2 regions of the Thauera butanivorans genome follow, and region 2 is predicted to be linked to the other one. Evidence: riboswitches for the same ligand, from Rfam matches in the RefSeq annotation. Region 2 holds a riboswitch; the other holds the start of a gene.

Region 1 (7,529 bases), 2.3 Mb from region 2:
GATTTCTAGCTCGGGAACCACACCAAATGAGCACGTTGAGACAGCTGTACGAGACTGTCGAGAAGACCTTCTGGAACACGCTGACCAAGAAGCTGTGCAGCTTCCTGCTGCTGTTCTTCTTCAACCTGGGCTATCTGGCCGTGCAGGCCTGGCAGACTTCGGAGATCGACCGCGCGCTGGCCGAAGGCGGCATCGCGCCGGAGTTTGCGGCGCGCATCCTGGGTGCGCTCGGCGTCGGGCAATGGGTGATGATCATCATCAGCGCCGTGTCGCTGGCCTGCATCCTCGGCCAGATCGCCTACCTGCGCCACCTGATCGTGCGCCCGATCCGCGGCATGATCGGCATCTTCGAGGAGATCGGCCGCGGCGAAGGCGACTTCTCGCGCGACCTCCCGCTCATCACCCATGACGAGTTCCGCGAGCTCGCCAGCAGCTACAACCACTTCGCCGAGAAGATGCGCCACATCATCGGCGAAGTGCGCACCACCAGCGTCGGCATCGCGCGCGAGGCGGTGCAGGTCAAGCTGCGCGTCGAGGCTGCTGCCAGGCACGCGCGGGAGCAGGGGCAGATGACCACGGCGGTGTTCGACGCCAGCAGTGCATCCACCGCCGCCATCGAGCAGGTGTCGCAGAGCGCACGGCAGATCGCCGAGTCCACCGCCGAGAATCTGCGCATCGCACGCGGTTCGCTGCACGAGATGCAGGACATCGCCGGCAAGATCAATTCCGTCAGCGACAAGGTGACCGCGTTCAACCACACCGTGGACGACCTGTCGCAGCGCTCCGAGAGCGTGAAGCAGATCGCCGTGCTGATCCGCGAGATTGCCGACCAGACCAATCTGCTGGCGCTCAATGCGGCAATCGAGGCCGCGCGGGCGGGCGAGGCCGGGCGCGGCTTCGCCGTGGTCGCCGACGAGGTGCGCAAGCTGGCCGAGCGGGTGAACAACGCGACCGCCGAGATCGTCGGCAACATCAACGGCATGCTCGAACTGGTGTCGGAGACGCGCAACGAGAACGAAGTGATCAATGCCGACGTGCTGCAGACGCGCGAAGTCGTCGACCGCTCGGCGACCCAGTTCGGTTACATGGTGGGCGAGTTCGAGACGACCGGAAGGCAGCTCGAGCAGATCGCCGCGGCGATGGGCTCGCTGGCGGACACCAACGTCAGCGTGCATGAGAAGGTCAGCGCCATCAATGCCCTGTCGCACACCGTCGCCGGGCAGATGGATGAGAGCGAGCAGGGTACGGAACAGCTTGCCAAGGCGACCGAAGGCGTGCAGGAACTGGTGTCGCGCTTCAAGACCGGGCGCGGGGCCTTCGACCGGATCGTCGAACAGACGCGCCGCTTCCGCGACGAGGTGCAGGAGCAGCTCCAGCAGATGGCCGCCAGCCGCATCGACATCTTCGACTGGCGCTACCAGCCCATCCCCGGCACCAATCCGCCCAAATTCCGTGTGGCATGGGGCGAGGAGTTCACCCGCCGCTGCCAGGCCTTGCTCGATGACAGCCTGGCCTCGACCCGGGGCGCCGTATTCGCCGTTGCGGTCAATGCAGACAGCTACCTGCCGGCGCACAACGCCAAATTCTCCCAGCCGCTGACCGGCAACTACGAGCAGGATCTGGTGGGCAACCGTACCTGCCGCAAGTTCGAAAGCCCGTCCGAACTGCGTGCCGCGCGCAATACCGAGCCCCTGCTGTTGCAGACTTACCTCCGCGATACCGGCGAGATCCTGTGCGACATCGCCATGCCGATCATGGCCGGCAGCCGCCATTGGGGGAATGTGCGCATCGGTGTCCCGGTCGAGAGCCTGCTCGGCAACTGAATCGCCGGCGCGCGCATTGCCCGCGGCACCGCTGCGGGCGTATAGTGCGGCCCGCATCGATCGGGAGCTTTCGCGGGCATTCGCGCGCGGAGCGAAACAGGAAGTCCGGTGAAGCGGGGGGGGGGGCGTGCCGCCCATTTTTCCCGCCATTCCGGCGCAGCCCCCGCTGCTGTAAGCCAGACGGCGCCGCCATTTCGACCACTGAAGCCTTGCGCTTCGGGAAGGCGGCGGCAACCGGATGAAGGCGAGCCAGAAGACCGACCCGTTCGACGAGACAGGTGAATGCCCCGGGGTGCGGGCGGACTGCCGATCGGTCGCGCGGGCCTGACAGCCCGCTTGCGCTTCGCCTACGCCGCCTTTGCGGCTTTGCCGCGCATGCACCATCGTCATTCTTCCCCATCCGGTTCCGACAGCGATGGCAAGGAGGACGGACCGATGGAAGAGGACAAGAAGCAGAGCCACAACGCGCGCATGCAGCGCAAGAAGGAAGTCGTCGATGCCGCCATCGGGCGCGCGCAGGAGGAGCGCGGCATCGTCATCCTGATCACCGGCAACGGCAAGGGCAAGACCACCTCCGCCTTCGGCACCCTGTATCGCGCGCTCGGCCACGGCCAGCGCGCCGGCGTGGTGCAGTTCATCAAGGGCACGCACGCCACCGGCGAAGTCATCTTCCTGCAGAAGCAGGGGCTGGACACTGCCGTCCAGTACCACGCCATGGCCACCGGCTTCACCTGGAACACGCAGAACTGGGACGCCGACAAGCGCGCCGCCGACGAAGCCTGGGCGCAGGCCAGCCGCATGCTGGCCGACCCGGCGCTCGACCTGGTGCTGCTCGACGAGCTGACCTACATGCTCAAGTACAACTACCTCGACACCGATCAGGTGATCGCCGCGATCCGCGCCCGCCCGCCGCGCCAGACCGTCATCGTCACCGGCCGTGCCGCCAAGCCGGAACTGGCGGAGCTGGCCGATACGGTCAGCGAGATCGCCGACCGCAAGCACGCCTTCAAGGCGGGCGTGAAGGCGCAGGCGGGCATCGACTTCTGAGCTGGCCAGCCGTCAGTTGGATGGCGCCAGCCGTGCCTCCAACCAGTCGCGCAGGCTGTTGATGAAGGCCCAGCCCTGCACGCGCGGTAGATCCTGCACGCGCACCACGGCCTCCACCACGCGGCCTTCGCGCAGGGCGACGGCGCGGCCGATGCCGGGCAGCAGGCCGCAGGCGAGGGGCGGCGTGACCCAGCGGCCATCGATCAGCATGGCGAGGTTGCCGAACGTGGATTCGGTGATTTCGCCGGCTTCGTTGTAGAGTACGGTGTCGAACACGTCCGAGCCCGTTGTGGGAGCGAAGGCTGCGTAGTGCGCGCGGCGGGTGGTCTTGTAGCGGCTGAATTCGCTGTGCGCCTGGAGAAAGGGGCGGTCGGCCAGTGCCAGCAGTACCGGCGCCGGCGTGGGAGCGAAGGCGGCTGCTTCGGCGCGGGCCAGGCCCTGCGCATTCAGCAGCAGGCGCACGCGCCAGGCGCCCTGGCCGTGCGTGCGGACGAGATCATCGAGGCAGGCCTCGATGCGTGACTCATCCCAGGGGTAGCCGAAGTGCGCAGCGGCGGCGCGCATGCGGGCGAGGTGTTCGTCGCGGTGGCGCAGCTTGCCGCCGTGCAGACCCAGGGTTTCCAGCAGGTCGAACGGTGCGCTGGCGCGCTCGACGAAGGCGCGCTTGGCGGCCCATTCGGCCCATTCGTCCTTGGCGCTTGCGCCCCAGACGATGCCGCTGCCGATGCCGCAGCGGGCATTGCTGCCTTTCAGTTCGATGCTGCGGATCGGTACGTTGAAGGTGGCGGCAATGCCGCGCTGGCCGTCGGGCGAAACGTAGGGACGAACCACGCCGACAGCGCCGCAGTAAATGCCGCGCGGCCCGCCTTCGAGGGCGCGGATCATGCGCATGGCTTCCACCTTGGGGGCGCCGGTGACCGAACCGCAGGGAAACAGCGCGGCGAACACGTCGGCGAGCCGCGTGCCGGCGCGGGTGCGCGCCACCACGTCGGAAGTCATCTGCCAGACAGTGGGCAGGGCTTCGGTGTGGAACAGCGCGGGCACGCGCACGCTGTGCGGCTCGGCGATGCGCGAGAGGTCGTTGCGCAGCAGGTCCACGATCATGACGTTCTCGGCGCGCTCCTTGGGGCTGGCGCGCAGCCGAGCGGCCAGCGCGGCATCTTCGTCGGGTGTGGTACCGCGCGGGGCCGTGCCTTTCATCGGCCGCGTCAGGATCTCGTTCCCGCGCCAGTCGAAGAACAGTTCGGGCGAGACGGACAGCACCTGTACGCGATCCTCGTTACCGTCGTTGGTGCCGCAGTCGAGATGTGTTGCATACCCGCCCGGCTGTGCCCGCTGCAACGCGGCGAACAGGCCACGGTCGTCGCCCGCCAGCCGTCCACGCAACTGTGCCGTGTGGTTGACCTGGTAGAGCACACCGTCGGCGATCGCCCGCTGGATGCGGGCATGGGCAGCATCGAAGGCGGCACGCGTGGGCAGGGTGTGCCAATCGACCACTGCTGCACCGCCCCCCGGTTCCCCGTTCCAGGGCAGCGGGGTGTCGTGGATGGCGAACCAGGCCAGCGGTCCGTCCGCTGCATGCACGGTCATCGCCGCGTCGAACGCGGGTGCGGCTTCGTAGCGCAGATAACCCAGCGCCCAGGCGCCTGCGCGGGCGGCGGCCTCGACCGCATCGAGCAGCGGACGCACCTCGTCAAGGCTGTGTGCGGCCAGCACCGTGCGAGGCTGGCCGAAGGCATGGCGCAGGCGCGGCGCGCTGCTGTCGCGGGGATCGGTGAAATCGATGAGGCTGGTCACGGCGAAGGCGCTGGGTCTCGTCAGGGAGTCAAGCCAGCATTTTGCACGCTGGGTGTGCTCCGGGTGCGCATCGCGGGCCATCTGTGCCTTGCCGCTGCCGATTCGGCGGCGATGATGCTGCTCGGCGCCTGCCTCACAGGCATCGGTGGTGCGCTGTTCTCGCCCTGCATGGAAGCGCTGGCGGCGCGCATCGATGCGCAGCCGGACGGCAACCTGCGCTATCTCGCGCGTGATGAGACGGAACGACACGGTGCATGGCCATGCGTGCCGTGCGTCGGGAAGAGCCTTGCAAAGTTTGCTTCAGCTTTCTTTGTCATCTGGCATGAACTGCTCGAATACCTGCTGGCCGGTGAGCTTGTGCGTTTCGTTGCTGAAATCGTAGAACGGTGGCTTCTCGTCGATGAAGATTTCATTGGTGAGCCGGAATTGCGCGTCCTGGAAAAGCCCAGCTGGAAGGATGTATTCGTTGCTCGGCAGCAGATGGTAGAACAAGTGCGTACCGCATGTGGGGCAAAAGCCGCGTTCGGCCCAATCGGATGAACGATAGGTGGAAGGCATGCCGCCGCTGAACTGCACCTCGGCTCCACAGTGGACGGCGAACATCGGGCCGCCCGACCAGCGCCTGCACATGGAGCAATGGCAAAGCCCGACTTCAGCATGGTCGCTCGCCGAGACTTCGATGGAGCCGCACAGGCACGAACCTTTCATGGCAATCTCCTTGACGTTCTGCTATGGGGGCGGACTTCGTTCGCCATTGTCAGCCATCTGTGTGCCGGAAAGGGCGATCACCGACACCTGGCCCAAATCATGCACGGGCGTATGCCATCGTTGGGCATCGGTGTCGAAACGCAGTTCCAGCATGCCGGGCAAGGCGGCATCGATCACGAGCAAGCGAACAGGATGGCGGAAATCCGCTTTCGCTGTACCGAGTGCCTGCAATACCTGTTCAAGGCTGCCGTCGCGCAACTCGTCGGCGATGATCAGCGTGGGCCGGCGTGGCCTGAAGTGTGCCAGCCGGGCCATTGCCGCGGGATGTTCCAGCAGATAGCCGCAGTCCCAGTGAGCTGCCCCACGAATTTCGTCTTCCAGCGTAGTCGTCGTAGGATCGACACAACGAGAGGAAGAACGACGTGAAGCGCATCCCGAAACAGGAATACACGGCTGAGTTCAAGGAGCAGGCCGTCAAGCGAACTGACGAGGTCGGCAGCATCGGCCGTGTTGCCGAGGAACTGGGGTTGGTTGAGCAGACGCTGCGCAACTGGGTCAAGGCGGCGAAGGCGGGCAAGCTGAATCCGGCCGGCGCCAAGCAGATCACTGCCGAGCAGATGGAGCTGTCGCGGTTGCGCGCTCAGGTCGCGCGGCTCGAGATGGAGCTGGAGATCACAAAAAAAGCGGCGGCATATTTCGCGAAGGATCTGCTGTGAAATATGCCTGGATCGAGACGCAGCGCAGATCCTTTCCGTTGCCTGTGCTGTGCGAGGCCTTATCGGTGAGCCAGAGCGGCTTTCGGGCTTGGCGGGGCGGCGGAACGCCGGACCGCAAGCGACTGACCGATGCGCAGGCCCTGGTGCTGATCCGCACGGTTCATCAGGAGGTCCGGCAGGCCTACGGGGCACGACGCATCCACGCCGAGTTGCGTGGGCGTGGCTACCGGATCGGCTTGCCGCGCATCGAGCGATTGATGCGCGAGAACGGCATCCGGGCACGGCACAAGCGGCGCTACAAGGCGACGACCGACTCCAGGCATCGCCTGCCGGTGGCCGACAATGTGCTCGAGCGCCAGTTCGCGCCTGAGGCGCCCAATCGCGTCTGGACAGGCGACATCACCTATATCGCCACCGCCGAGGGTTGGCTGTACCTGGCGGTGGTGATCGACCTGTTCAACCGCGAAGTGATCGGCTGGTCCATCAAACCACGGATGACGACCGACTTGGTGATCGATGCGTTGTCGATGGCATGGTTTCGCCGGCGGCCAGGACCGGGCGTGCTGTTCCACTCCGACCGGGGAAGTCAGTACGCCAGCCAGGCTTACCAGGCCCGCCTGGCCACGTACGCCATGCGCGGATCAATGTCGCGCAAGGGTAACTGCTGGGACAACGCACCGACTGAGAGCTTCTTCAACAGCCTCAAGAATGAGCGGGTGCATGGCGTGAGCTACGCGACCCGAAACGAGGCCATGAGCGATCTGTTCCAATACATCGCCGTGTTCTACAACCGGAGCCGCCGCCACTCCAGCCTGGGATATCTGTCGCCGACCACGTTCTTGCAGAACTGGATCGAGAGACAGAATCAGCAAAAAATGGCAGCATGAGGACGGTCAGTTGGAAGGCGGAAAACGTAGGGCACCTCACAGGGCTGGCGCGGGTGTCGTTTTCGCCACCACCACAGCTCGTGCCATTTCACGGCCAGTTTGAGGCACCAGCCCTTCAGCCTTGAATCGGCAGACAGCGCGGCGAGTTCATCATTGCGGTCGAGATGAAGCGCAAAGGTTTCGGCCAGATGTGATCTGCCAGCGCTGTTTCCTCCCACCATGGCTGCCAGGCTGAAGCGCTCCGGCACATCGGGCAACTGCCGAGGACGCCAGAAAGGCGACCGTCCATCCCCCACGCCGGCCCGGCGCCAGGATTCGAGGGCCGCCCACGCACGCTGCTGCGCCGCATCCAGCGGCCCAAGCCGCTTCGAGCCCGGTTCGGTTGCGGGAGGTGATCTCATCAGCTCGCCGTCGTAGCGCGCAAACAGCGTCATGACAACATTGGCAAGCAAGTTATCACGCTCCCTCATAGCTGATCAGGTCGACGTCCGCTGCCTGCGTGCGCAAAGGAATGAGTTTTTGATAAGCGGCCGAGTTGTACCATTTGGCTA
Region 2 (7,529 bases):
CGAACAGGTCGGGCTGCTGCTGCGTCAGCAGCCCGCGAAAGCGCGCCGCCTCGGTCGCCGACCAGCCGGCATAAGGCCGCCCGCCGATGCGCACCTCGCCCACCGACGGCACACGCAAACCAGCCAGGGTGTGCAGCAAGGTGGTCTTGCCCGCACCGTTCGGTCCCAGCAGGACCAGGCATTCGCCCGGCTTCAGGCTCATGCTGAAGGCGCAGCACAGCCAGCGCTCGCCCACCTGCAATGCGAGGCCGTCGGCTTCGAGCAGCGGCCCGGTCTCATTCATCACGCTGCCGGCCGTGCTCATCGCCGGTGCCTCGCCAGCAGGAACAGGAACACCGGCACGCCGATCAGCGCGGTCAGCACGCCCACCGGCAATTGCTGCGGCGCGATCACGGTGCGTGCGGCGGTATCGGCCACCGTCAGCAAGGCACCGCCGGCCAGCGCCGCCGCCGGAATCAGCGTCCGCTGGTCGTTGCCCAGCGCCAGCCGCACCAGATGCGGCACGATCAGGCCGACGAAGCCCACCGAGCCGATCAGCGTCACCGCAGTGGCCGTCAGCAGCGAAGCCAGCACGTACAGGCCCATGCGCAGGCGGCGCACTTCGACGCCGAGCGCCCGCGCATTCAGTTCGCCGCGCGCCAGCACGTTGAGGTCGCGCGCAAAGGGCATCACCGCCAGCAGTCCCAGCACCAGCACGGCCAGCCCGGGCCAGGGCCGCGCCGCACCGCTGGCGTCGCCCATCAGCCAGAACAGCATCGACTGCACGCGCACGTCGGACGCCAGCGCCAGCATCAGGGTCACCGCCGCGCCGCAGCCGGCGGCGACGATGACGCCGGTCAGCAGCAGCCGCGTCTGCGTCCAGCTGCCGTCGCCGTGCGCCAGGCCGAACACCAGCAGCATCGCCGTCAGCGCGCCGGCGAAAGCCAACGCATCGACCCACAGCGAAGCCGCCCCGAGCAGGATCGCCACCAGCGCGCCGACCGCCGCGCCGCCGGAAATGCCCAGGATGTAGGGGTCGGCCAGCGGATTGCGCAGCAGCACCTGCATCACTGCGCCGGCCATGGCGAGCAGGCCGCCGCAGACGAAGGTGGCGACCGCGCGCGGCAGGCGCAGCTCGCGCACGATGCCGGCGGCCATGCCGTCATCGCCGGCCAGCGCCGCCAGTACCTCGCCCGGCCCGATCGGCATCTCGCCCGCCATCAGCGCCCATGCGAAGGCCAGCACGCCGGCCGCCAGCAGCGCGGCGATCACCGACACGGCATGGGTACGCGGCTTCATCCGGATCGGCAGCCGGAGGCGCCGTCAGCGCGGCGCATAACGCAGCCCGACGAACACGCTGGCACCCGGCGTGCGATAGCCCCGCGCCAGTTCGTAGTCCGCATCGAGGAGATTGTTCGCCCTCGCCTCGATGCGCCATTGCGGCGACAGGCGGTAATGCAGATAGGCATCGAGCAGGCCGTAGCCGTGCAGATCCACGGTGTTGGCCGCATCGTCGTGGCGGCGGCCGGCACCGTTCCATTCCACGCCCCAGTCCAGCGGCCCGGCGGCATGGGCCAGCCGCAGGAAACCAGACTGCCGCGCCCGCCGCGGCAGCCGCCTGCCGTTCTGTTCGTCCTTCGCATCCAGCCAGTCCAGGCCCGCGCTGACGGTGAATGCGCCCAGCGACAGCATGTAGCCGAGTTCCGCGCCCTCGAGCCGCGCCTCGGCGACGTTGACCTGCTGTCCCCGCAACGCATACACCGGGTTGCCGGCGATCAGGTCCTTGACCCGGTTGTCGAAGTAGTTCAGTTCGACGCTGTGCGCCCCCTGGGCCCAGCGGATGCCGAGTTCGCGGTTCAGCGCCCGCTCCGGCTTCAGATCGGGATTGCCGTGGTAGCTGGTCGGCGACGACGCCATCGGCCAGTAGAGCTGGTTGAAGGTCGGCGCGTTGAAGGCGGTGGCGATGCTGCCGCGCAGGCGCAGCGAAGGCGTCAGGTCGTAGCCGTAGGCAAGCAGACCGGTGGTCTTGCCGCCGAACTGGGAGTTGTCGTCGTGGCGGGCGTTGAGCTGCAGGTGGTGGGCGTCGATCTGTGCCGACCAGCCGAGCAGCAGCGAATTCACCCGGCGGCTGTCCTTGTTGTACACCGTGGTGCTGTCGAGCCGGGTTTCGACGTATTCATAGGCCAGCAGCAGCCTGCCCAGCGGCAGATCGACGTCGTGCTGCCACATCAACTGATCCTGCTCGGTGTCGTGCCGGCTCGGCGCCGCGGCGCTCGCCCGGTTCAGCGACTCGTCGATGCTGCGGCCCAGGCGCAGGGTGCTGGTCCAGCCGGCACGCAGCTCGTTGCGCAGATGCAGGCTCAGCGTGCCGGCGGTCTTGTCCATCCAGGAGTCGAAATAGCTCGCCGCCGAGGCATCGTAGCGGCTGCGGCTGTCCGAGTACGTGAAACCCAGGCCGATCTCGTCCCTGTCGCGGAAGCCCAGCGTGACCGAGCCGCCGGCATGGGTGTTGCGGAAGCCGTCGTCGTCGGCCCAGTAGGACGTCCGCGGCGGCGTGCCCGCCCAGAAGGCCGGGTCGCGCTTCGAGTTGAAGCCGTCGGAGTGCTCGGCGCCCACGTTCAGGCTGTAGCGCAGCCGCCCGGCCCCGCCCGACAGCGCGGCCGATGCCTTGCGGGTGCGCTCGGAGCCGTAGCCGACGAAAAGCTCCGGCCTGAAGCCCGCCTCGCCCTTGCGGGTGAACACCTGGATCACGCCGCCGATGGCCTCCGAGCCGTACAGCGCGCTGGCCGGCCCGCGCAGCACTTCGATGCGCTCGATCAGACCGAGCGGAATGTTCTCCAGCGTCGGCGCCCCCGAACTGGCCGAGCCGGCCCGCAGGCCATCGATCAGCAGCAGCGTGTGCCGCGCCTCGGCGCCCCGGACGTAGACGTTCGCATTCGCCCCCGCGCCGCCGTTGGCGGTGACCCGGATGCCGGGCAGCGCCCGCAGCACCTCGATCAGCGAGGAATGCCCGGCGCGCTCGATGTCCTCGCGTTCGATCACCTCCACCGCGGCCAGGCTGTCCTCGATGCGCTGCTGCTGGCGGGAGGCGGTGACGACGACGGCTTCGAGGGCGCCGCCGCCCGGGGCGGGCGCCGCCAGCAGCGGACAAGGCAGCGCCAGAGCGGCGGCAAGCATGGAGAAACGGACGGCGGGCATGGGGAACGACGGTTCAGCGCGGCGCATAGCGCAGCGTGACGAAGGCATTGGCACCGGCGGTGGCGAAGTTGCGGGCAAGCTCGTAGTCCTTGTCGAAGACGTTGTTCGCCCGCAGCTCGAGCCGCAGTTCGGGCGTCAACTGGTGATGGACCCAGGCATTGACGATGCCGTAGCCGCCCAGCCGCGTGCCGGCGTCCTCGCGCTCGCTCTGCCCGCGCCATTCGGCCCCCCAGCTCCACTTGCCGACCGTGCGGTCGATGCCGAGCGAACCCGCGCGGCGCGCGCGGCGCACCAGGCGGGCGTCCGTATCCTCGTCCTTGGCATCGAGCAGGTCGATCGTTGCCCGCACGCGGTAGTCGGCCACGGTCGCGCTCACGCCCCATTCCAGCCCTTCCAGCCTGGCGCGGCCGACGTTGTCCGGGGTGCTGCCCCACTGGATCAGGTTCTTCACCCGGTTGTTGTAATAGGTGGCCGTCATCTGCAGCCCGCCCTGCTCCCAGACCAGGCCGATTTCGCGGTTCAGCGATTCCTCGGGCTTCAGGTCCGGGTTGCCGCCGAAGCAGCCGAAAGGCGGAAAGCAGGCGAGCGGGAAGTACAGATCGTTGAAGGTCGGCGCCTTGAAGGCCGTGCCGATGCTGCCGCGCAGCCGCCATTCGGGCAGGAACTGGTAGCCGTAGGCGAGCAGCCCGGTGGTCTTGCCGCCGAACTGCGAATCGTCGTCATGGCGGGCGTTGATCTGCAGATGATGCTTGTCGAACTGCCCGCCCCAGCCCAGCAGCACCGAATCCACCCGGCGCGTGTCGCGTTCGTAGGTGCCGGTGGTGTCGATGCTCTGCTCCAGATGCTCGACCGCCGCGAGCAACAGGCCGCCGCCCAGCGAGACGTCGTTCTGCCACGCGAACTGGGTCTGTTCGGTGTCGAAGCGGTCCGTCGGCGCCGTGCTCCATTTGCTGTGCGAACGGTCCTTGCTGTAGCCCAGGCGCAGCGTGCTCACCCAGCCGTCGGCGAGCTTGTTGCGCATGTGGATGCCGGCGGTGTCCAGGCCCTTGCTCACGCGGGCATCGTATTCGGTGTCGGAGTCGAACCAGTTGCGCCCTTCGGAATGGAACAGCGTCAGCCCGATCTCGTCATCGTCCCTGAATCCCAGCGAGGCGGAAGCACTCAGGTAGTCGTTGTGGAAGCCGTCGCGATCGCGGTCGGCCACGGTGGCAGGGTTCTTTCGCGCATTGAAGCCGTCGGTGCGCTCGCGCCCCGCCGACACGTTGTAGCGCAGGCGGTCCCGGCCGCCGGCCACCGTCGCGCCGAGTGCGTAGCTGTGCTCGGTACCGGCACCCATGCGCAGGCTGGGATGGAAGCCCGCCGTGCCCTTGCGCGTGAAGACCTGGATCACGCCGCCGATGGCGTCCGAGCCGTACAGCGCGCTCGCCGGCCCGCGCAGGATCTCGATGCGCTCGACCAACTCGGGCGGAATCGTCTCCAGCGCAGGCTGGCCGGACGTCGCCGAGCCCACCCGCATGCCATCGACGAGCACCAGCGTATGCCCGGAATTGGCGCCGCGGATGAAGATGCCGGTATTGGCGCCGGGGCCGCCGTTGCTGCTCACCTGGATGCCGGGCTGCGCCGCCAGCAGTTCGGTCAGCGTGCTGTGCCCGCCGCGTTCGATCTGCTCGCGCGTGATCACATCGACGCTGGACAAGGTCTCGTCGGCGCGCTGCTGCTGACGGGTGGCAGTGACGACGACTGCCTCGCCCAACCGGTCCTGCGCAAGCGCAGACGGCAGATACATCGGAAAAGCGCTGGCCACGGCGATCGCCGTGGTACAGAAGCGGATCTTCATCGTTTCGGTCTCCCTGCGCCAGAGCGCCGCGTCCCCGCGCGCCGTGGCGATACGCAACAGGACGGTCTCGGGAGGAAAAAGGAAACGAACGGCGCCACGGAACACGCCATGCCATCGCCGCCACCCCGCGACACATCCGCCAATTCGCGCTACGGCCGGTCTCCGGGCTCGTGTGTGTACCAGCCTGCCGGCCGGACGGATGGACCGCCTTCCCAGGTCATGAACCCAGTGGCTGCGTGGTCCACCTTGCGCACACCTACCGTTGCGGGGGCAGCACAGGCATTGCGGCCTCATGGCGAGATGGGCCGTGCACCTGTTTCCCGTTCAACCCCGGGCGAGAATCGCCCGCGGGCACCGATGACGCGCCGCCCCTTCCGGGGCAGTGGGGGCGGATGATACCGTACCGGCCAGTATCGTGCACTGCACCAGCACAAGGCCCCCGCAGCAAAAAAGGCAATCAGCACCATGACATGCGAACTGATCCTGGGCGGCGCCCGTTCCGGCAAGAGCCGCGAGGCCGAACGCCGCGCCGCCGCATCCGGCCTGGCCGTCACCGTGATCGCCACCGCCGAGGCGCTCGACGACGAAATGGCGGCACGCATCCGCCGCCACCAGGCCGACCGCCCGGCGGGCTGGCGCACGGTCGAAGCGCCGATCGCGCTCGCCGAAACCCTGCGCCGCGAAGCCGCGCCCGGGCGCTGCCTGCTGGTCGATTGCCTGACGCTGTGGCTCGCCAACCTGCTGATCGATGCCGACGGCCTGCCGCCCGGCGCCGACGCCGAAGCCCTGCCGCTGTTTCGCGCCGAGCGCGACGCCCTGCTCGCCACGCTGCCGGCCCTGCCCGGCCGTGTCATCCTGGTCGCCAACGAAGTCGGCCTCGGCCTGGTGCCGGAAACCCCGCTCGGCCGCCTGTTCCGCGACGAGGCCGGGCGACTGAACCAGGCCGTCGCCGCACTGTGCCCGCGCGTGCTGTTCGTCGCCGCCGGGCTGCCGCTGGTGCTGAAGGGCGGCTAAACTGCCAACTGACGAATGTTGCTGGAGACTGCCATGGGCCTGCCTGCGGAAAAGCATGCGATGACGCTGGATGAATTCCTCGCCTGGGAAGCGGATCAGCCCGAGCGCTGGGAATTCTTCGACGGCGAAGCCTTCATGATGGCCGGCGGGTCGGACGTGCACAATCTTGTTTCCGGCAACACCTACATGACCTTGCGCAATGCCCTGCGCGGCACATCCTGCACGGTCTTCATGTCCGACGTCCGCCTGCGTCTGGCAGCAACGGACGACCTGTTCTACCCCGACGTCTTCGTCACCTGCGCGGACGCCGACCGCGAGCGCCGCCAGGTCAAGGAAGAGCCGGTGCTGATCGCCGAGGTGCTGTCGCCCTCGACCGAAGCCTACGACCGCGGCGGCAAGTTCGCCGCCTACCGCCGCTTCCCCGGACTCAAGACGGTGCTGTTCCTGTCGCAGGACCGTGCCCACGTCGAATGCTATTCCCGTACCGCCGAAGGCGACTGGCTGCTGACCGAAGCCAGCGGCGAGGCTGCCAGCCTCGCCCTGCCCGCGTTCGGCTTCACGCTGGCGCTGGCCGAGCTGTATCAGGATCTGCCTGCTGCCCCAGCCTGAGCCCGCTGCCGGCGCCTGCGCTCAGTCGGCCTCGATGCCAGCTTCGCTCAGCCTGCGGATGCGTTCCGCCGTCGGCGGATGGGTGGAGAGATAGCGCCACCAGTCCTCGCCATGGCAGTCGCCGTGCGCTTCATCGGCCTCCTGCCCACAGCCTGCGGCGTGGTTCTTGTCCAGCGGCGCCAGCTGGTCGGTGAACACACCATCGTGCCCGACGGCGGCGCCAGCGCGTTCGGCCCCAGGGTGTCGGCGGCGTCGCGGAACGCCGCCCGCAATGCACACGCTTCGAGTCACGATGCGCCAGGAACAGGCATCGCCGAAAAATCCGGATGCGATGATGCATCAATGACCAACAAATCGCATGAATACCGATTCAGAATCTCACCCTGCCACACCCGGGCAAGCCGGAGGTGCCGCAATTATCACGATCTGCTACCTTTCGCCTCGTACCTGCGCCCCGCCACTACCGCAACCGAACGACAGTACCCGCGAGTCCCTCATGCAGACCCACATCATTCCCCCGAACCAGGCACTCGCCGCCGCGCTGCAGCAGAAGATCGACCGCAAGACCAAGCCGCTCGGCGCGCTTGGCCGCCTGGAGGCACTCGCCCTTCAGATCGGCCTCGTCCAGCAGACGCTCGAACCCGAACTGCGCCAGCCCCAGATCGTCATCTTCGCCGGCGACCACGGCGCGGCGCGGGCGGGCGTGTCGGCCTATCCGCAGGACGTCACCTGGCAGATGGTCGAGAACTTCCTCGCCGGCGGCGCCGCGATCAACGTCTTCTGCCGGCAGATGGAGCTGGGCCTCAGCGTGGTCGACGCCGGCGTCAACCATGACTTCGGCAAGCGCGACGGCCTGATCGACGCAAAGATCGCGCCCGGCACGGCGAACTAC

What was found. A riboswitch is a leader RNA that binds a small molecule or an ion and turns the genes downstream of it on or off. The one in region 2 is predicted to bind cobalamin.
Region 1: it holds a riboswitch for cobalamin, as region 2 does, so the genes downstream of both, cobO (cob(I)yrinic acid a,c-diamide adenosyltransferase) here and ACNQFN_RS20880 (TonB-dependent receptor domain-containing protein) in region 2, are expected to answer to the same signal.

The regions. Positions count from the first base shown of each region.
Region 1 covers NZ_CP183038.1:1,952,264-1,959,792, forward strand. Annotated here, with positions in the region: gene ACNQFN_RS09415 (methyl-accepting chemotaxis protein) at 27-1,823, shown strand; cobalamin riboswitch at 1,881-2,104, shown strand; gene cobO (cob(I)yrinic acid a,c-diamide adenosyltransferase) at 2,259-2,870, shown strand; gene ACNQFN_RS09425 (chorismate-binding protein) at 2,883-4,916, opposite strand; gene ACNQFN_RS09430 (GFA family protein) at 4,968-5,375, opposite strand; gene ACNQFN_RS09435 (hypothetical protein) at 5,397-5,690, opposite strand; one part of gene ACNQFN_RS09440 (IS3 family transposase) at 5,798-6,050, shown strand; one part of gene ACNQFN_RS09440 (IS3 family transposase) at 6,050-6,978, shown strand; gene ACNQFN_RS09445 (hypothetical protein) at 6,957-7,412, opposite strand; gene ACNQFN_RS09450 (DUF1330 domain-containing protein) at 7,435-7,529, opposite strand, start outside.
Region 2 covers NZ_CP183038.1:4,318,832-4,326,360, forward strand. Annotated here, with positions in the region: gene ACNQFN_RS20865 (ABC transporter ATP-binding protein) at 1-304, opposite strand, end outside; gene ACNQFN_RS20870 (FecCD family ABC transporter permease) at 301-1,278, opposite strand; gene ACNQFN_RS20875 (TonB-dependent receptor domain-containing protein) at 1,303-3,177, opposite strand; gene ACNQFN_RS20880 (TonB-dependent receptor domain-containing protein) at 3,191-5,014, opposite strand; cobalamin riboswitch at 5,150-5,388, opposite strand; gene cobU (bifunctional adenosylcobinamide kinase/adenosylcobinamide-phosphate guanylyltransferase) at 5,480-6,028, shown strand; gene ACNQFN_RS20890 (Uma2 family endonuclease) at 6,062-6,637, shown strand; gene ACNQFN_RS20895 (hypothetical protein) at 6,659-6,835, opposite strand; gene cobT (nicotinate-nucleotide--dimethylbenzimidazole phosphoribosyltransferase) at 7,134-7,529, shown strand, end outside.